DNA from 3 places in the Micromonospora sp. NPDC005553 genome. Region 1 is predicted to be linked to each of the others. Evidence: riboswitches for the same ligand, from Rfam matches in the RefSeq annotation. Region 1 holds a riboswitch; each other region holds the start of a gene.
What was found. Region 1 has a riboswitch for cobalamin ahead of ACFYPG_RS22680 (CbtB-domain containing protein). Riboswitches for the same ligand answer to the same signal wherever they lie in the genome.
Positions count from the first base shown of each region.

Region 1 (6,929 bases):
CACCGGCGGGTTGGCGCAGCTGGGCTCGAGCACCGCCTTGATCTCCGCCGAGTCGATGTTCTCCTTGGTGACGAAGGTGACGCCGGTGTCGGCCGACGCCAGCGGCGCCTTGTCCCGAAGGTGCTTGACCATCTTGTCGACGCCGAAGTAGCCCATCTTGAACGGGTTCTGCACGACCAGCGCCGAGATCTGGCCGTTGCGTACCCCGGCGATCTCGTCCGGGGCGGCGTCCCACCCGATGATGACCACCTTGCCGGACTTGCCGGCGGCCTGGATGGCCTGCGCGGCACCGAGCACGCTCGGCTCGTTGGCCGCGAAGACACCCTTCAGGTTGGGGTTGGCGGTGAGGATGTTCTCGGTGACCCGTCGGGCCTCGTTGACGTCGCTCTTGCTCGGCTGTTGGCCGACCAGCTTCAGGTTGGGGTACTGGGCGAGGCCGGCCTTGAAGCCGTCGACCCGCTCGGTGTTGGTCTGCGATCCGGGCTGGAACTCGACGAGCGCCACCTCGTGGTTGCCGGGGCCGAGTTCGGTGGCGAGCAGCTTGGCCGCCTCGGTCGCCGACGCACGGTTGTCGGTGGCGAAGAGGGGCACGTTCGACGGCTGCGGGCTGGTGCCAGAGTCGATCATGGCGACCGGGATGTTGGCGCTGAGCGCCTTGTCGGTCGCCGGTGCCAGCGCGCTGGAGTCGGTCGCTGCGTAGACGATGCCGTCGACCTTCTTGGTGACGAAGTTCTGGATCAGGTTGACCTGGCCCTCGACGTCGGTCTCGGCGGTCACCCCGTCCCACTGGACGGTGACGTCCCCCGCGCGCTGCGCGGCGCACTCGGCGCCCGCCTTGACGGTGTTCCAGTAGTCGGCGCCGACCGCCTTGGGTACGACGGCGAGCTTCAACGGGCCGCTCGCGTCCTTGGTCGCGCTGTCGCCGCCGCCGTCACGGACCTCGACGCCGCCGCAGGCGCTGATCAGGGCGGTCGCCGCGGCCGCGGCCAGGATCGCCTGCACGCGCAGGAGTCGTCCTCGCGTCCGCCGGCTGGTGGTGGTGTGTGCCATGGTGTGTGTCCTTCCTCGTTCGGACTCTCGGAATGGCATGTCAACCCCGTGATTCCAGCCGCCGGCGGCGGTACTGGTCGAAGTAGACGGCGGCCCAGATGATCACGCCGACGATCACCTGCTGGTAGTGGATGCTGATGTCGAGCAGGACGGCGCCGTTGCGGACCAGGGCGATGAGGAACGCGCCGATGATGGTCCCGACGATCCGGCCCTGCCCGCCGAACAGGCTGGCTCCGCCGATGACGGCGGCGGCGATGACGTCGAGTTCCAGTGAGATCCCGTAGTTGGGCTGGCCGGAGTTGACCCGGGAGGCGGCGATCATGCCGCCCAGCCCGACCAGCACGCCGGCCAGCACGTACACCCCGGTCAGGTGCCGCCCGACCCGGATACCGGAGCGGCGGGCCGCCTCCAAATTGGAGCCCATGGCGTAGGTGTACTGACCGAAGCGGGTCTGGGAGAGCAGGAAGGCGACCCCGACGGCGACCAGGACGGTGATCACCACGGCGAACGGAATGCCGAGGATCTGCCCGTTGCCGAGCAGTTGGAAGGACCGGGGAAGACCGTAGACGCCGACCGCGCCGGTGATGATGAAGACCAGGCCTCGGCCCACGGACATGGTCCCCAACGTCGCGATGAACGGCGGAATCCGGGCCACCGTCACCAGCAGCCCGTTCAACAGCCCGGCCAGCGCGCCCACGCCGATCGCGACCGCCGTCGCCGCCCAGAGCGAGAAGCCGAGGTCGCGCACGACCATCGCGCCCAACACGCCGGCGAGCGCGGCGACCGACCCCACGGACAGGTCGATGCCCTTCGTGATGATGACCATCGTCTGGGCGGTGGCGATGATGGCGATCACCGCCGTCTGGGCCCCGATGTTGAAGAGGTTGTCCGCAGTCAGGAAGTAGGGACTCGCGAAGGTCAAGGCGATGAACAGGACGACCAACGCGGTCGCGGCGGTGAACTCGGAGACGGCGTGGGAGATCCGTTCCCGGAACCAGTCGCTGAGTTCGCCGCGCTGTGTGCCGGCGGTTGCCTCGGCGCTACTCATCGTCGGACCTGACCTCCTCAAGCGTGGCGCCGGCGTCCGACGGGGACCCGCCGACGAGCCGAACGTCTGTGAGCGACCGACCCCGCTCGGCCGGCGGTGCGGCGAGGTGCCCGCACAACCTTGGAGATAGGTCGGATGTTTCCCGCGATCAGGCGTTACCTTGCCACGCATTCACGTATGTTGCCAAGGTCTTGCGGGCATGTTTTGCCATCGTTACCTGTGCCATCGAAGCCATACGTCCGACCAAATCGACACCGACTGCCACCGCCAGCATGTTATCGATAACATGCTATGTCCCCAGGCCGAAAGGCGCTGCAGTCTCAGGACGGGGCCAACTGGTAGACACGGCCGGCGGTCCGGCGCCAGATCGCGGCCCGCTCGTCGTCGGACAGCGGGTCCAGCAGGTCACCGAGGACGGCGACCCAGCGGGTGTACGAAGTGGCGAGCAGGCACACCGGCCAGTCCGAGCCGAACATCAGCCGATCCGGCCCGAACACGTCGAGGGCGTGCTCGACCGCGGGCCGCAGGTCGGCCGCGGTCCAGGACCCACCGTCCACTTCGGTCACCAGGCCGGAGAGCTTCGCCGTGGTGTTGGACTCGGCCGCGAGCGCCCGCAGGTCGCGCTGCCAGTCGCCGAGATCGGCGCGTCCGAGCGGGGGCTTGCCGAGGTGGTCCAGGACGAACCGCACCTGGGGCAGGTCGCGGACGAGCCGGACGGCCGCCGGCAGCTGACGGTGGCGCACCAGGAGGTCGAAGGCGAGACCCGCGGCACCGACCGCGGCGATGCCGCGCCGCACCTCGGGGCGATCGAGATAGGTCGGGTCGGGTTCGGACTGGACCAGGTGCCGGATCCCGACCAGCCGTTCGCCGCCGCGCGCCCCGCGTAGTCGGGCGAGGCGACGGTCGACATCGGCCGCGGTGAGGTCGACCCAGCCGACGACCCCGGCGACGAGCGGGTCGTCGGCCGCGATGCCGAGCAACTCGGGCGTCTCCGACCGAACGGCGACGGACTGGACGACCACGGTCTGGGTGACCCCGGCGGCCCGGGTCGCCGGGGCGAGCTCGACCGGTGTGAAGTCGTCGTCGATCGCGGCCATGGTGTGCGGATCGATCCAGGGCTGTGGGTGCCGCGCCCGGACCCAGAGGTGATGGTGCGCGTCGACGATGCCCGCTCGTCGCGCGACCTCGCCGGTCGTCACCGGACCCGTCCCTGGCGCGTTCTCGTCCACAGCACACCCCGCCCCGCCGCTGATCGAACCCTCCGGGTCAACCCGGAGCCACGGAGCCGATCTGGCAGATTGACCATGTTAGCGGTAACAGCCTGTTGTCGAGTCCCGAACGCGCACCACGACCGGCCTCCGGCAGTGTCGCCTTTTGGTCTGACGAATCCACCCGGCACCTGCGGCTGGTCCGCCTCGTCGACGCGCCGGTGCACTGACGCGTCCGGGGCACGGGTCCGGGTTGACCGCCTGAGGCGGCACCGATACCGTCGACGCACTATCTGCGGCGACGCGAGGGAAGCCGGTGTGAATCCGGCGCGGTCGCGCCACTGTGAGCGGTTCCCCAATCACCATCGGGGTCCGCGAGCCAGGACGCTCGGTCGTCCGCAGCCTTGCGATGGGGACGCGTCATCCCTGGGGAGGTTCGTGTATTCATGTCTAGCTCCGCTACCAGCCAGCCGGTGGTGCACCCCGCTGGCAGTGCCCGTCTCTTGTGGACTGCTCTGGCGACCGTTGCCGCGCTCGCCCTGCTGACGTATCTCGTCGCCTTCGACCAGGGGGCGGTGTCGCGCAGTGGGATGTACCTGCACGAGCTGATGCACGACGGCCGGCACCTGCTGGGCGTCCCGTGCCACTGACCACCACCAGCACTCCCCCGTTCCTCGCCGTCCTCGTCCGCGGGCTGCTGGCCGGCCTGCTCGCCGGCCTGCTCGCCGGGGCGTTCGCGTACGTCGCCGGCGAACCGCACGTCGAGGCGGCCATCGCCATCGAGGAGGCGGCGACGCACGCCGAGCCTGCCGTTGGTGCGCACGATCACGAGGACGCCCTGGTCAGCCGGACGGGTCAGCGGGGCGGCCTCTTCCTGGCCACCGCCCTGTTCGGGGCCGCGATGGGTGGCCTGCTGGCCACGGCGTACGTCCTGCTGGCCCGGCGGCGGCGCGGCGACGACGACGGGCGGTGGGGTCTGCTGCTGGCCGGCGCGGCGCTGGTCGGTGCGGTGATCGTGCCGTTCCTCAAGTACCCGGCGAACCCACCGGCGGTCGGCGACCCGGCCACCATCAACCAACGGACCGTCACCTACCTGTTGATGGTGGTGCTCGGGCTGGTGGCCGTGTGGGCCGGCTCGCTGGGCTACCGGTCGGTCGGTGCCCACGCGCCGACGTGGCTTCGCGCCGCCGCGGCCGTGGGCGGCTTTCTCCTGGTCACGGCAGTGTCGTACGTGGTGATGCCGTCCTTCCAGGAGGTTCCGGCGGACTTCCCGGCGACCCTGTTGTGGAGTTTCCGGTTGGCCTCGCTCGGCACCCAGGTCGTGCTCTGGACCGGCATCGGCCTGCTGTTCGCGGCCCTGATGCACCACGAGCGGCGTCGCCGGGCCGGCACCGCGCTGCCGAGCACGTGACCGGCACCAGCCTTCGGCTGGTCGCCCACGCTCACACCGCCGCGCTGCGCCGGGCCCGCTTCGGCGGTGCCGGCGACGGCCTGGACGAGGGTGGCCTGCGTGCCGCGCTCGCCCAGGCCCACGCGGGTGCGGACCGGCGTTGGCCCCTCGGGGAGAACGCCACCTGCCTGTCCAGCCCCGCGGTGGCCGCCCGACAGACCGCCAACGCCTTCGGCCTGCTGCCGACGGTCGAGACCGCGTTGGCCGACTGTGACTACGGGGACTGGTCCGGGCGGTCGCTTGAGGAGGTCGCTGAATCGCAGCCGCAGGCACTGCACGACTGGTTGTCCGCCCCGGACTGCGCGCCGCACGGCGGTGAGTCCGTCACGGCGGTGCGGGATCGGGTCGGCAGCTGGCTGGACGCGCAGCACCGGGCCGGTGGACGAGTCATCGCGGTCACCCACCCACTGGTGATCCGGGTCGCGGTGGTGCACGCCCTCGGCCTTCCGATGGCGACGTACCGGCAGGTGGACGTCGAGCCGTTGGCTGTCGTCCGGCTCACCAGCCAGGGTGCGCGCTGGCACCTTCGACTGGGCGGATAGCGAGCAGGTCGAGGTCACACCGAACGGCGTAGGCCGTGCCCACTCCTGGTGGGCACGGCCTGCGCCTGTGCGCCGCTTGCTCAGTGCTGCCGAATGGGCAGGTGCAGCTCGACCGGCTCGGGCGGGAGGTCGTCGACACCGGCGGCGACGGCCTGCTCGTGGCGGCGGCGCGCTGAGGGCAGGGCGAGTGCCGCGAAGACGGCCAGGACCGCGACGCCCGCGCACACCCAGAAGCCGGCGGTGAACGCCGTGTCGGTGGGCAGCCCCTGTGGAGTGCTGTTCGAGGTGATGACGGCCGCCACGACCGCCGCGCCGATGCTGCTGCCGATGGTGCGGGCGATGGTGTTGACGCCGCTCGCCTCGCCGGTCTGCCCGGCCGGGACGCTCTCGATGATGGCGTTGGACATCGCCGCGAACGCCAGGCCGATGCCGGCGCCGGTGAGCACCCCGGAGAGCAGCACCTGCCAGGTCGCGCCGTGCCCGAGCGCCGGCAGCGCGAACGCGACGACGACCGCGACCGTGCCGAGGAACATCGGCACCTTGGGGCCGAAGCGACGGTCCAGCAGACCCGCGAGGGGGCCGAAGACCACCATCATCAGGACGGTGGGCAGCAGGAAGAGGCCCGCCTGGGACACCGTCTTGCCGAACCCGTACCCGGTGGCCGCGGGGAGTTGCAGCAGGGTCGGTACCAGCACGAACGTCCCGAACATCGCGAAACCGAGGATCAGGGCGACGAGGTCGGTGGCCCAGACACCGCGGATGCGCATCAGGCGCATGTCGATGAGGGGCTCGCGTACCCGCAGCTCGACCCGGACGAACACCACCATCGCGACCACGCCGAGCAGGAACAGGCCGATGGTCTTCGACTCGGTCCAGCCCCAGCCCTGCCCCTTGCTCACGGCCAGCAGCAACGAGACCAGCGACACCGAGAGGATGGCCGCGCCGAGCATGTCGAGCCGTCCGGGCGTGCGGACCCGCGACTCGGGCATCCCGAAGATGGTTCCGAGCAGCGCGACGACGACGAGGACCAGTGGCAGCCAGAACAGCCAGTGCCACGACAGGTGCTCCACGATCGGGCCCGCGGCCACGATGCCGACACCGGCGCCGACCCCGAAGATCGCCGACAGCAGGCCGACGGTGACGCCGACCTTCTCCCGGGGCAGTTGGTCGCGGACGATGCCGATCGAGAGCGGCAGGATCGCTCCGGCGGCTCCCTGTAGCGCCCGCGCGACGATCAGCACGGTCAGGTTGGGGGCCAGAGCGGCGAGCAGTGTGCCCGCGGCGAGGGCCGCGAGGACGCCGATGAGGACCCGGCGCTTGCCGACCATGTCACCGAGACGTCCGAGGATGGGCGTCAACACCGAGGCGGCCAACAGGTACGCAGTGAGCACCCAGCTGATGTCTCCGGTCGAGACGCCCAGGTCCCTTCCGATGGTCGACAGCGCGGGCGCGACCAGCGACTGGAGCACCGCGAACGCCAGGCCGCCCAGCGACAGGTACAGCACCAGGAGGCTGCTGTTGGCGCGCGGGGCGGCGCCGGACGCGGAGTCGAGGTTCGTCGACTCCTCGATGGTGTGGGTCATGAGATCCCCGAACTAGATGTAAACGTTTGCTGACTTAGCCAGTATCCG
Region 1 covers NZ_JBIAJD010000005.1:385,878-392,806, forward strand. Annotated here, with positions in the region: gene ACFYPG_RS22665 (ABC transporter substrate-binding protein) at 1-1,050, opposite strand, end outside; gene ACFYPG_RS22670 (ABC transporter permease) at 1,091-2,098, opposite strand; gene ACFYPG_RS22675 (amidohydrolase family protein) at 2,419-3,297, opposite strand; cobalamin riboswitch at 3,563-3,718, shown strand; gene ACFYPG_RS22680 (CbtB-domain containing protein) at 3,753-3,956, shown strand; gene ACFYPG_RS22685 (CbtA family protein) at 3,947-4,717, shown strand; gene ACFYPG_RS22690 (histidine phosphatase family protein) at 4,714-5,298, shown strand; gene ACFYPG_RS22695 (MFS transporter) at 5,379-6,881, opposite strand.

Region 2 (6,929 bases), on a different contig from region 1:
GTAAGCCGCACATACGGCGAAGCCCGTTACCGGCTACTCCGGCAAGGGGCTACTGACCTGCACGAACTGAGAGTGGGCGATGCTGGTGTCGAACCAGCGGCCTCTTCGGGGTGAAACAGGACGCCACACCCTCTTTGACCTGCGCAAACGTGGAGCCACAGAAAAGGGTGGGCACAGTTGAGTGACCTTCGATGCCGTTGGACGCAGTTCAAGACCGTTCAGAGCACCCTGTTGCTCCCAACCTGCTCCCCCGGACCGGGCTCGCGGTAGCCAGTGGCGTAGGCGACCACGATCGCGGGCACTGATCCGTTGACTTTCTGTCACTTCGGGTGGTGCTCATCGGCCCGGCGGTCATTGCAAATTCATGCTGTTTCTGTGCTTCGCTCAGTTGCTGCAGCTTCCGAAGCACCCCTCCCAGTTCATCGAACGAGGAGGCTGTCCCGAATCTCATGCCCAGCCGGCCCATGAGTCCCAGTGAGACTCTCAGGTAGCGCGCCGCGATGCTGTGTGGGCCGAGGCGCGACCTGACAGCGCCGATGTTGCTGAGGGCGAGCGCGATGTCGAATAAGCCTATTTCATCGTGACGGGGCTGGTCACGGCGGCGGGGTGGGGGCAGGGATCGACGTAGGGCGAGGCTCCCGGCAAGACACCCAGGATCCGATGCTCCAACCGGAAGCCTCGCTGTTGTCCTACCCTGCCGCGATTCCCCTGTCCGACCGCGCCCTCAATTGCCTCGCTGGCCTGATCCGCGACCACCGAACGCAGGTAGCGCCTGGCCGGCCGTTCAACAAGTTTGACCCGAGTACCACGCGTTGGATACGGCGTTGGCGCCGCCGATGTCCCACGTTCCCGGACCGATGCACCATGTCCAGTCGTCGCGGGGCCACGTCGCGTCGACGTAGATGAGCACATGGGTGTTCCCGCAGTGGTTGTACCAGGCCGTCACCGCGTCTTCGTAGTAGCCGCAGACCTGCGTGGCGAAGTCCTCGCTGCCGGGCTTGGCCTGCTCCGAAACCGCGGTGGTTTCGGGTTGGGACAGGCGGGAGCTGGCGCCCGGACTTGCCTGTGCCACGGTCCCGGACAGGGTGAGTGCGCCGAGGATCGCGGTCACTGCCGAGATCCGAAACGCCGTTCTGCACCACATTTTCACAATGGTCTCCTGTCAGCCGCCGCTGCGGCCTAGATGATGCTGCTGACTGCATGAAGTGATCGATGTACTTCCTCGCGCTCCTTCCATCGCGAAAACACGGATCGATGTAACACGCTCAAGTGAATCTTCTTCCGTAAGCCGGAATCAGATTCAATCCTGACTGAGCGGACTTCCTCAGATAAGAGTGCAGGCCACAGTCGGGTCTGTCGTTACTGGTAAGCGCACAAGTCTTTAGTCTGCGCGTACTCTCGCGCACTGCTCGCGGAACTGGCGTGGCGAAAGACCGTAGGCGCTGCGGAACGCCTGGCTGAAGTGCGCCGGGCTGGTGAACCCCCACTGGGCGGCGATCGCGTGGATCGGGCGCGCGCCTAGTTGGGGGTTGGCGAGGTCGCGTCGGCACTGCTCCAGGCGACGCTCTCGGACCCAGCCGGCAACCGTGCGCCCTTCCTCGTGGAACAGCTTGTGCAGGTATCGCAACGAGATGTGATGCACTGCGGCAATCGCGTCCGGTGTCAGGCGCGGATCGCCGAGATTCTCTCGGACGAAGGCGTGGATCTGAGCCATCAACGCTCGACGTCGGGTGTGGGAGGGCACCGCACTTTGGACGTCCAGCGCGTTGGCCAGTGCCGCTGTCAACACGTCAATGGTGAGGGTGGACAGCTGGGCGGCGTCCAACGGACTGAGTTCGTCCATGTGCCGGGCAAGGTGCAGCAGGAATTGTGAAGATAACGCGCCGATACCTTGGGCGCCAGGGATGCGAACTGCGCTCAGGCGCCGCAACTCCCAAGGGGGCAACGGCAGTAACAAGCGCGGGAAGCGCAGAAGCAGCAGCTGACTAACTGGCACATCCGGGCTGAATTCGGCCAGGTAGGGCCGGGAGGTGTCATACAGAATCAGATCCCCCACGCCGAAATCTGTGCGCTGGCCGTCTTGCGTGATCATGCCGCCACCGCGCACAAGGCAGCCCAGCTTGAACACCTCGGGATCGGCCTGCCGAATGAGCTTGGGAGTGCGGTGGACCGAGTGCGGCATCGTGGTCATTAATGTCGCCTGCACGGGACCGAACTCGCTGATTCCGACCTGAGCTCGAAATCCGGGCTCCCACTGCGATTCACAGCGTAAATCGTAGGGCACCCAGAGCTTCGAGTTCACCTCGCGCCAGAAGGCGAACCCGTCTTCAACCGGGACCTCGGTGGTGCTGACTACGTCCATGACTCACCTTCGCACTGTCGCTGCAGGGGTCAGATCACGATAGCCTGGCGTCGATATACCGGCGTTGCGAGTTAGGGCGCGGGTCAGGCATTGAGGGCTTTTCATCGTGATGGGCCTGGTCGCGATGGGTGGCGGGCAGCGTGTGTCGAGATAGGACGCGGCTCCCGGTAAGACAGCAGGCGACCAAGATCCGATGCCCCAACCGGGAGCCTCACTGTGCTGTCTCACCCGTCTACGGTCGCGCTGTCCGGCCGCACTCTGAACCACCTGGCCGACCTCATCCGCGCCGAACGCACCCGCCGCCGCGGCATCGAGCTCCCGCAACAACGCGGCGCACATAAGCATCCACACTCTGCGTGATCGAGACTTGACGTGGACGCCATCCGACCAGATCGACGGCGGGGCGGGTTCCTCAGACCGCGCCGGCGCCGCGACGGGCGCACCGCGCACGGGTCAGTCGTCTTCGGCACCGTCGAGCAGCGCGCGCCGCAGCGCCAGCCGGTGCTTGCGGCGGATCTCCGCCTCGCGGTACCGCCGCCGGTCACCGTCGGTCTCCGGTAGCAGCGGCGGCACCGTACGAGGCTGGCCGTCGTCGTCGATCGCGACCATGACCAGGTGAGCGGTGGCCACGTCGGTGGGCGGCACCGCCCGGTCCCACCGGTCGGCGGTCACCTTGACCGCCACCTCCATCGAGCTGCGACCGGCCCAGGTGATCCGGGCGTCGACGTGCACGACGTCGCCGACCCGCACCGCGCGCAGGAACGCGGTCTCGTCGATCGCGGCGGTGACCGCCGGCCCGTCGGAGTGGCGGGCGGCGACCACCCCGGCCACCGAGTCGATGAGGTTGAGGATCCGGCCGCCGTGGACCGTACCCATCAGGTTGGTGTGATGCTGGTCCATGATCTGCGACAGGGTCAGGTGCGACGCCGACGGCGCTCGGCCGGCGATCGTGGTGGTGTCGTGCACAGCGGTAGTCCGTCCCTCGGGAAACCACACCGCCGGAACACGGGCACACGCTGACGAGGACACACCGGCGCACACCGCCCGGCACGTCACCCGCTCAGCCCACCCGCGAGGCCGACGGCAGCGCACACGGTTGTGTACGCGGCGCGGGCAGGTCTTCGGACTCGCGGGCCTGACCGGCTCCACGCCGGTCCCCTACTGGCCGTCGCTTCCCAGGCCACTGGCCCAGTGCTGATGACGGCGGTCGTTCCCACTCACCGCTGCGGGGCAGCCCCGGATTCCCACCGGGTTCCCTCTTACGACGCCCAGCCGGTCACGACGGGGCGAACCAGCGCCACCGGGAGCATAGCTGGCCAGGGGCGACGGCCCCTCAGCCCGGCCGACCACCCGGGAGGTGTTCGGCTTTAGCCATGTGAGGAAAAAGTTCGTCACCTCTTGTAAAAAGTCTCAGCCCAGTGAGGATATTCAGATGCGTCGTCACCCTCAGAATCCTGGGCGGGTGGTCTCGGGCCTCCTCGCGCTCCTCCTCGCCTCGGCGGTCGCTCTCCTCGTGTCCGCCCAGCCCGCCGCAGCTCACGGGACCCTCGCCATGTCCACACCGGCGAGCGGCGCAACCGTGCGCGAGCCGTTGACGTCGGTGCAGCTGTTCTTCACCGAGAAGGCCGCTGCCAACGCGTTCTTCACGATCACCGCGCCGGGTGGCATCCGGGTCGACAATGGCTGGTCGTACGGGGAGCCGAAGCCGCTGGACAAGCCGGTGCGCGAGTACTTCCTGGTCAACGGCCAGTTCGAGCCACGCGAGTACACGACCGGGTTCCCCGCGACGGTGGCGGTCGCGCACCTGCCAGCCAAGGGCCAGTACTCGGTGAGCTACCTGTCGGTCGCCTCGGACGGGGACCCCGTACGCGGCACCTTGACCTTCCGCTACGACGGGCCGGTGACGGCGGCGCCCAAGGGGTGGAGCCCGCCGTCGACCCAGCCAGATCCGGCGCTGTTGGCCACCGCCGAGCAACACGGGTCGTCCGGGCAGGCGTCGGCGGTGCCGACAGTCGCGGCCGAGACGGCGGTTCCGCCGTCCGCGGCAGCGGCTGCGCCGACCGGATCGACTGACGAAAGCGGCCCCGGAGCGGTCGCGTGGGTCGGCCTGGCGGTGGTCGCGGTGGCGGCGGCGGCGGCCGGATTCGTCGTCTGGCGTCGGCGGACGACCCCCACCGGCAGACCCGCCGGCCGGGGCCGTACCGCGTCGGCGACATCCGCTCGACGCGGCGCCGGCACCCGTCCCGGGACCAGGACCGCCGGGACCAGGACCGCCGGCACCAGGATCGCCAGCGCCAAGGCCACCGGCGCCAAGGGCGCCGGTAGCAAGCCCGCCGCTGCCAGAACCGGCGGCGGCAGAGCGGTCGGTGGCAGGACCGACGCAGACAGGAGCCTCGCGGCGACCGGCAGCGGTACGCAGACCTCGGACGGTAAGCGGCGACCCAGCGCCGTGCCGGCCGCGCGTAAGGACACCGCCGTCGTCGTGGCTCGGACCGGCGTCGCTGTCGATCCAACTCCGACCGCTGAGGACGCGAAAGCCCCCGCCACGACGGACAGTCGACTGCCCGTCGACTCCGGGGCATCGCCCGACCCGGATTTCGCCACGGCGACGCCCGGGTCCCGGCTGAGCAACACCAGCCTGGCACTGTTCGTCGGTACCCTGGTGCTGGCCCTGCTCGGCGGGTTCGGGTTGGCGCGCATCAGCGGCAACGAGGGCCCGGCCGCCAACAACGCCCGGCAGCCGGCGGGCGGTCCGCCCGCCTCCGGCCCGGAAGGGTCCGCGGCCGACGGACACCAACACCCGGCGGGCACCGGGCCGCACACGCACCGGGGCGACGGCGGCACGGGCGAGACGCTGGCCACCGGGACGACCGTCAGCGCCGGCGGGTACACGCTGCAACCGCTGGAACGAACCCAACCCGCCGGGGTACGCGCCGACTACCGCTTCCGCATCGTCGGCACCGACCGGCAGCCGGCGACTCGCTTCGCGGTCGTCCACGACAAGCCGTTGCACATGATCGTCGTGGGCCGTGACCTGAGCGGCTACCAGCACCTGCACCCGACGATGGCACCCGACGGCACCTGGAGCGTCCCCATGACGCTGGCCCGACCCGGCGGCTACCGCGTCTACGCCGACTTCTCCGTCACCGCTGCCAACGGCACGCCGCTGCCGCTCGTGCTGGGCGTCGACCACACAGTGCCCGGTGCGCACACCCCGACCGCGCTGCCGCCGGCACAGGCGCAGGCGACGGCTGGTCCGTACACGGTGTCGATGACCGGCACCCCGACGGTGGGGGTGACGGCGCCGATCCACTTCCAGGTCGCCAGCGCCGACACGGCAACGCCCGCGCAGCTGGAGCGATACCTTGCCGCGTACGGGCACCTGGTGGTGGTTCGTGAGGGTGACCTCGGCTACGTGCACGTGCACCCCGAGCCGGAGCTGGTCGACGGGACTGTCAAGTTCTGGCTGACCGCGCCGAGTTCAGGCCGGTACCGGGCCTTCTTCGACTTCCAGGTCGCCGGCAAGGTGCACGCCGGGGAGTTCACGATCAACGTTCCCTGAGCCCGGAACTTTCTCCCTGCTGCGGCCGACCAACCTCCCAGCAGCAACCATCGGAGGAAGAACACATGCGCGCCACCAGCCCGAACGTTTCACGCCGCCGCTCGGCCGCGATCCTCGCCGCCGCGATCCTGACGGTGGGCGCCGCCGGGTGCGGATCGTCCGACTCTCCGTCGACCGCGCAGACGAGCCCGTCCGCGTCGGCCCCGGCCAACCCGGACGCTGGTGTGCTCGGCATTCGTGACCCGTGGGTGAAGGCGGCCGACAAGGGCATGACGGCGGCCTTCGGGACCCTGGTCAACGACGGCGACAGCGATGTCACGGTGACGGGCGCCACGAACCCCCTGTCACCGATGGAGCTGCACGAGATGACCATGAAGGACGGCAAGATGGTCATGCAGGCCAAGCAGGGTGGCGTCGTGATCAAGGCCAAGAGCACGCATGCGCTGGAGCCTGGCGGCGACCACCTCATGCTGATGAACCTCACCAAGCCCGTTCAGGCCGGCGACGAGTTGACCTTCACGCTGACCTTCGCCGACGGCAGGACCCAGCAGTTCAGCGCCGTGGCCAAGCCGTTCACCGGGGCGCAGGAGAGCTACGCCCCCGGGCACGGTCAGCCCATGCCCGGCGTGAGCGCCACGCCGGAGATGAGCATGAGCCCGTCATCGTGACGCAGACGCCACCCGTCCGGCCGATGAGCAGGCGCGGCCTGCTCACCGGCGGTGCCCTGGCTGCCGGAGGGGCCCTGGCCGGCGGCGCCGCCATCGCCACGACCCGAACCGGCAGCGGGCAACCACCGGCCGCCGCCGACACCACGCCGGTGGCGAGCGTCGGCGGCCTGGTCGAGCCGTTCCATGGCGCCCGGCAGGCAGGGGTGTCCACCGAACCGCAGGCGCACGCGTCGTTCGTGGCGCTCACAGTGCGGGCCGGCACCGACCGGGCCGCGCTGGGCCGGATGTTGCGGCTGCTCACCGACGACGCCGCCCGGCTCACCCAGGGCCGACCCGC
Region 2 covers NZ_JBIAJD010000001.1:843,862-850,790, forward strand. Annotated here, with positions in the region: partial or broken gene ACFYPG_RS03890 (IS5/IS1182 family transposase) at 682-780, shown strand; gene ACFYPG_RS03895 (DUF6355 family natural product biosynthesis protein) at 785-1,111, opposite strand; gene ACFYPG_RS03900 (helix-turn-helix domain-containing protein) at 1,382-2,362, opposite strand; gene ACFYPG_RS03905 (acyl-CoA thioesterase) at 2,816-3,262, opposite strand; cobalamin riboswitch at 3,457-3,673, opposite strand; gene ACFYPG_RS03910 (copper resistance protein CopC) at 3,795-5,924, shown strand; gene ACFYPG_RS03915 (copper chaperone PCu(A)C) at 5,990-6,592, shown strand; gene ACFYPG_RS03920 (Dyp-type peroxidase) at 6,616-6,929, shown strand, end outside.
Region 2: linked by a shared signal. The riboswitch ahead of ACFYPG_RS03905 (acyl-CoA thioesterase) and the one ahead of ACFYPG_RS22680 (CbtB-domain containing protein) in region 1 are both predicted to bind cobalamin.

Region 3 (6,929 bases), on a different contig from region 1:
GGCAGCACGTTGACCAGGCCCCGGGTGGGTGAGCCGGACGGGCCGGGCGGCACGAACCTGCCGTCCAGCGCCCCGAGGGTGTTGGTCAGCTCGTCGGTGGTCCCGTCCAGTCGGGGCACCAGCTCGGTGGCGGCGAAGTGCAGCACTGCGGCGACCTCCGGGATCGGCCGACCGGTCACCTCCGTCACCACGGCGTCGATGGTGTCAACCGCCCAGTCCAGGGTCTCCATGCCGACGACCAGCCGCCGGGCGAGGGCCTCGATCAGGTCGATCGCGTCGGCGGCGGTGACGGCCGGCCCGTCCACCACGTCGGTCAGCGCCGCGGGCAGTGCCAGTCGCTGTCCCGGCGACGCGAGCAGTTCCTGCTCGTCGAGGGAGTACGCGACGGCGAGGGCCTGTCGCAGGCCGGGCAGGGCGCGGGCGCCGCCCCAGATCTGCGGGGCGCGCAGCACCGCGAGGACCAGGTTGACCCGGGGCTCGCCGGTGGGCGCGTCAGCGAGGATGTGCAGCCCGTCGCGGATCTGCACGTCCTTGATCTCGCACAGGTACCCGTCGAGGTGCAGCACGAAGTCGTCGAAGTCGTCCGCGTCGGGCATCGCCTCGGCGTGCAGGTCGTGGTGCAGCTCGGCGGCGCGCACCAGGTCCCAGATCTGCGCCCGTACGGTGGGCACCTTGGCCGGGTCGAGGGCCTGCACCGTCACGTACTCGTCGAGCAGTTGTTCCAGTTTGGCCAGGTCGCCGTAGGTCTCGGCGCGGGCCATCGGCGGGACCAGGTGGTCGACGACCACTGCGTGCGCCCGCCGCTTGGCCTGGGTGCCCTCGCCGGGGTCGTTGACGATGAACGGGTACACCAGCGGCAGGTCGCCGAGGACCGCGTCGGGCGCACAGTCGGCGGCCAGGCCGAGGCCTTTGCCGGGCAGCCACTCCAGGGTGCCGTGCTTGCCCAGGTGCACCACGGCGTCCGCGCCGAAGCCGCCGTCCGCGACCGGCGCGGTCAGCCAGCGGTACGCGGCCAGGTAGTGGTGACTCGGCGGCAGGTCCGGGTCGTGGTAGATGGCGATCGGGTTCTCCCCGAAGCCCCGGGGCGGCTGGATCAGCAGCACCACGTTGCCGAAGCGCAGCCCGGCGAGCACGATGTCCCCGCCCTCGGTGTACAGCTCGCCCGGCGGCTCACCCCAGTGCTCCCGCATCCGCTCGCGCAGCTCGGCCGGCACCTGGTCGAACCACCGCTGGTACGTCGGCCCCGGTATCCGGGCCTCGGCCGCGGCCAACTGCTCCGGGGTGAGCCACTCCACGTCGTGACCACCGGCGGCGATCAGCGCGTGGATCAGCGCGTCACCGTCGTCGGGCGGCGGCGCGTCACCCAGGTCGTAGCCGGCCTCGGCCAACGCGGCGAACAGCCGGACCGCCGACGCCGGGGTGTCCAACCCGACGGCGTTGCCGACCCGGGAGTGCTTGGTGGGGTACGAGCTGAGCACCACGGCGATGCGCTTGTCGGCGTGCGGCACGTACCGCAGCCGGGCGTGGCGTACCGCGATCCCGGCGACCCTCGCGGCCCGCTCGGGATCGGCGGTGTAGACCGAGAGCCCGTCGGCGTCGATCTGCTTGAACGAGAACGGCACTGTGACGATCCGGCCGTCGAACTCGGGGATGGCCACCTGCATGGCGGCGTCCAACGGGGACAGGCCGGCGTCGCTGTCGGCCCACTGCGCGCGGGTGCTGGTGAGGCAGAGCGCCTGGATGACCGGCACGTCCAGGGCCGCCAGGGCGCCGACGTCCCAGGCGTCCTCGTCGCCGCCACCGGAGGCGTCGGCGGCGACCGCGCCGCCGGCCGCGAGCACCGTGACCAGCAGAGCGTCACAGCGGGCGAAGAGCCCGAGTGGTCCGGCGCCCGCTGTCAACCCGCGCAGCGAGCCGCAGAAGATCGGCAGGGGGTTGCCGCCGGCCTGGCGGACCGCGTCAGCGAGCACGTCGACGAATCCGGTGTTGCCGGCGAGGGCGTGCGCCCGGTAGAAGACGATTCCCACTGTGGGCCGATCCGGGTCGGCGGCGTGGTCGCCGTGCACGCCGTACGCCGGGGTGGGCGCGGGTGCGGCGAACCCCTGGCCGGTGAGCAGCACCGTGTCGGAGAGGAACCGGGCCAACTGTCCGAGGTTGTCCGGGCCGCCCTCCACGAGGTACGCCAGCGACTGGGTGACGACCCCGGACGGCACTGTGGAGATGGCCATCAGCTCCGCGTCGGGCAGCGCCTCACCGCCGAGCACGACAGTCGGCACGCCGGTGGCGAGCACCGCGGCGAGGCCGTCCGGCCACGCCTGCCGCCCGCCGAGCAGGCGTACGACGACGAGGGCGACCCCGTCGAGCAGGGCGGGCACCTCCTCGGCGGCGACTCGGGCCGGGTTGGCCAACCGGTAGTCGGCGCCGCTGGCGCGGGCGGCAAGCAGGTCGGTGTCGGCGGTGGACAGCAGCAGGATGCGCACGGCAGGCTCCGGAGAGTGACGCCCTGGGCCCTCACGAGGGCGACCTGGACGAAGCGGGTGGGTACGGCGTCAGCCGGTACGACGGCCCGGGCGAACGGCGCACCGACGCATGGGTCGGGGCCGGTCAGCGCCGGGCGATCAGCTCAGCGGTGCCGGTGGCCGGTGTCCGGTGTCCTTGCAATGCACTGCCTGCAGTGCGAGACGACGATAGTCGTCGATGAATGAGACGCCGTGCGTCATCGGGTCCTCCTCGGGTGTCCACGCCCTGGGGTACGTCCCGACGGCCGAAGTATCCTGGCTTCCGGATCGACGCTCTCCCCCGGCCTTCCAACCGCAGACACACGGCCGTGACTCACGAGGGGGGATCGCTCCCCGGTGACAGTGGCGGGACCGCGTCGGATTCGCACCGACTTCCTTCACTGCCGTCAGGCCGCGAATGCTGCCACACCGCCGCGCCGCCGGTCAACGCCGGCCCGGCCCCGCCAGGCCGACGGCATTCATCGAGCTTCAGCGATTGGTGCAGGCGCGACTCCGCGCGGCGTAATGCCCCAGATCAATGTGCGACATCCTTTGCTCTGCTTACCTATACGCACCGGGCACGGAGGGTGACCGGCGTCTATAGGTAAGCAGAGCAAAGGATGGCCGAACCAGCTCTCACCTGCGCCGATCATCCGGCAGGGCGGTGCCGGCCGAAACCCTCACCTAGGATCGGCGAACGCCACACCAGTGTCCGCGATCAATCTCGGAGGTCGATCACCATGGTCGCCCCGCAGTTCCACCACCTGGCGGGCCGGGTCTGGCTCTGTCCGGGCGATCCCGACCCGGAGGCGGTCCAGGCCGGCGTCGCCGTCGTCGCCGACGAACGCGGCAGTGTGATGATCGACGCCGGGCAGAGCCCCGCGCACGCCCGCGAGATCCAGGGCGCGCTGGCCGCCGCCGGGCTCCCGGAGCCGCGTTGGCTGGTCTACACCCACCATCACTGGGACCACGTGTGGGGCGCCTGCGCCTGGCCCGGCGTGGAAATCGTCGGGCACGAGACGGCCGTGTCGCTGCTGCGCGCCGAGGCCGCCCGACCGTGGAGCCACCGCTACCTGCAAGAGCAGGTACTCGCCGATCCCCGCCTGCGCCCGAGCTTCCAGGCCCGCGCACGCGCGATGCCGTCCTGGGAAGACTTCGCCATCCTGCCGCCGACCCGGACCTTCGCCGACGTGGACGAGCTGCCGGTCGGGGTTCGGCTACGCCACGTCGGGGGCGGGCACGCACCGGATTCGGCAGTGGTGCTGGTGCCCGACTCGGGGGTGATGCTGCTGGGCGACTGCTTCTACCCGCCGCCGGCGCACCTGCGCCGACCGGAGGACGGCCTCGACGTCGACCTGGTCCGACGACTGCTCGACAGCACCTACCACTGGTACGTCTCCAGCCACGCCGACCCGATGACGTTCGAGCAGGCCCGCTCAGCCGTCGAAGGCGCCTGATCCAGCCGGCAACGCCCTTCCAGCACCGAGTGCGGGCGCCTCAGGCCGGCACACCGTTCATCTTCAGAACGATGAAGCCCCGGCCACGAGCGTCCGGGCTGCGCCTCAGCGGGCGTGCCGTTCCGGGTGGGCCCGGCTCCAGGTCCGCATCCGTTCCGGGTAGCCGGTGCGCGCCGCCTCGTACAGCGGCACCGCGTGCTTGCGGGCGATGGCCCCGGCCGCACGGGGCGTTCCGGTACGGCGGCGGATCCACTCGCCGTCGTGGGCGATCGCCACCACCGTGGTGTCCGTCGCCGTGGTCTCCGGCTCCAGGTAGAACTCCACCCCGTGCCGGGTGGCCACGAACGCCTCCAGCGCCGCGAGGTCGTCGCGGGTCGCCTCCCGGTCCAGCTTCGTCGGGGTCGCCTCGGCACCCCGTGACCGGCGACTGAACCAGCTCATGACCAGCCCCTCTCCTCGACGTCCCTCCAGTGGAGCACCGATTCCTGGCAATACGCTGCACGGCGGATGGGAGCAACCTGACCCACGCCGGGTGGAACCCGCAGCGGGTGGGCGGTGTCATGAGTGTGATCCGAACGGAGGCTCCCCTGGACGACGAGACGCTCGTCACCCGCGCTCGGGCAGGTGACCTGGAGGCGTACGACCTCCTGGTCACCCGGCACACCGCGTCCGCGTACCGGACCGCGGTGCTGCTCGGCGCGGGCTCGGACTCCGAGGACGTCATCCAGGAGGCGTTTGTGAAGGCGCACCGGAAGCTGTCCCGTTACCGGGGTGACGCGTCCTTCCGGTCGTGGCTGCTCGCGATCGTCGCGAACGAGACCCGCAACCTGCACCGCTCCCGTGGCCGGCGCGACGGGCTCGTCCTGCGGGCGGCGGCAGCGGACCCGAGGTCTGAGATCGCCGAGGACGACGCGGTCGCCGCGGTCCTCGCCGGGGAGCGCCGGAGGTCGCTGGTGCAGGCGCTGCGGCAACTGCCAACACGGGACCGCGAGGTCATCGTCTGCCGGTTCTTCCTCGACCTCACCGAGGAGGAGACGGTGTCGGCTCTGGGCTGGCCCCGGGGCACAGTGAAGTCGCGTACGTCCCGGGCGCTGGCGAAGCTGCGCGGCCTGCTCGACAGTGCGGAGGTCCGGCATGGGTGACCTCGAACGGGAACTGCGCGACCTGTCCGCCTGGCTGGACACCCCTGATCCGCCCGACGTGACCGCCCGTGTCCGCGTACGACTGGGCACACCCGCGCCCCGGCGGCGGCGGTGGCGGTCGCTCGCCGCGGTGGCGTTCGTCGCCCTGCTGGTGGCGCTGTTGCCGCCGACGCGTGCCGCGATCGCCGACGCCGTCACGGGGCTGCTGCGCTTCGCCGGGGTCAGCATCGCCACCTCACCCGCCCCGGTGCTGCCCGGCGGCACCGCGTCGCCGTTGCCCGGGCAGCGGACCGTCGCCCTGGCCGAGGCCCAGCGGGCGGTGCGGTTTCCGATCCGCCTGCCGGCGAAGCTGGGCCCGCCCGAACAGGTACTGGTCGCCGACCCCGACGCCACTGGCCGGTACCGGGTGGCGACGCTGCTCTACGACGGAGGCGCGCTGCGCGTCGACGCGTTCGACGGTCACCTCGACCTGGCCTTCCACAAGGAGATCACCCCGCCGGGCGCGAACTGGGTCCAGGTGAACGGCGACTTCGCCGTCTGGGTCGACGGCCCACACGCGGTGTCCTACGTGGACCGGGCGGGTGGGATCCGCAGAGAGACCGCCCGACTTGCCGCCTCGACGCTGATCTGGCAGGACAACGACGTGAGCTACCGGCTTGAGGGGGCCCTCACCAAGGCCGAGGCGATCGAGGTCGCGCGCTCTGTGGGCTAGTGCGCGTTCGGGTCCCAGTCCGCTAGCTGCTCCATCGGCTTGGTGTCGCCGGTGGCTTCCAGGCCGTCGAGCGGGACGCGATCGTAGAAGTAGAGGACCATGTTGCTCGCTGCGCCTCGCATCGCCATGTCGCCCGGCTCGGCGTCGGCGGCGAGGTCGTCGCAGCGGACGCCGTCGGCGTCGAGGGTCAGGCGCCAGGAGCGGCCCTCGGTCGTGTGCAGGTCGATGGTCGCCGGCTCGAACGGCCAGGGGACGGTCGTCGCCGCGACGGTCGTCAGGAACTCATCGACGCCCTCGACCGCGACGTCCGTCGGCAGCGGCTGCGCCGCCCCCTGGGTGAGCTGCACGTCGTAGGTGTGGACGGCCAGTTCCTGGACCTGGTGCCGGGCCACGGCTCCGCTGGTCTCCGGGGCCTGCGAGCGGCCCCACCAGGTCCAGCAGCCGCGGTCCGGGCCGGCCTCGCGCATCGCGTCGAGCATCAGCTCGGTCGATTCGGCGAGCCAGGCGTCGAGGGCCTCGCGGTTGCGGGGCGCGGTCGGGGCGCCCTTCGGGTCCGTCCTCGTCGGGGGCTCGGCGCCCGGGCCCGCCGCGACGATGACGGCCTGGCGACGGCGGCCGTCGCCGAGGTGCTGCGCCAGTTCGCGCAGCGTCCAGTCGGGGCAGGTCGGGACCTGGACGTCAAGGTCGGGGGCGGACGCGATCGCGGCGCGGAACGCCGCCGAGCGGCCTTCGATCAGCCGCAGGACCTCGGGGAACTCCACAGTGTTCGGCACCACGGTTGTCTATCACCGCGCGCCGCCAGCGGATAGTGAATTCGTCGGCCCAGGACGTTCGGCCCCGCCGAGCACGAGGAACCTGGCGGGCCTGGGCGGTGTCGGAAGGGTGCGGCGAGTCGTCGACGCGTACCGGAAGGAGCGAGATGGTTTCCTGGGGCAGGTTGATGCTGGCATCCTCGGTGGTCCTGCTGGCGGGGTGCACGACCACGACCAGCGGGGCGGCGCCGACGGCGGGTGCGGCCACCACGGCGAGCACCGCGACCGCCTGCGCGGCGCGGGTCGAGACGGGGTCGCTGCCGGACTGGGCGGACGCCGGGTTCAGCGGGGGCGCGCGGGCTCCGCAC
Region 3 covers NZ_JBIAJD010000001.1:198,609-205,537, forward strand. Annotated here, with positions in the region: gene cobN (cobaltochelatase subunit CobN) at 1-2,480, opposite strand, end outside; cobalamin riboswitch at 2,768-2,897, opposite strand; gene ACFYPG_RS01045 (MBL fold metallo-hydrolase) at 3,239-3,955, shown strand; gene ACFYPG_RS01050 (hypothetical protein) at 4,061-4,396, opposite strand; gene ACFYPG_RS01055 (RNA polymerase sigma factor) at 4,516-5,097, shown strand; gene ACFYPG_RS01060 (hypothetical protein) at 5,090-5,809, shown strand; gene ACFYPG_RS01065 (maleylpyruvate isomerase family mycothiol-dependent enzyme) at 5,806-6,582, opposite strand; gene ACFYPG_RS01070 (hypothetical protein) at 6,729-6,929, shown strand, end outside.
Region 3: linked by a shared signal. The riboswitch ahead of cobN (cobaltochelatase subunit CobN) and the one ahead of ACFYPG_RS22680 (CbtB-domain containing protein) in region 1 are both predicted to bind cobalamin.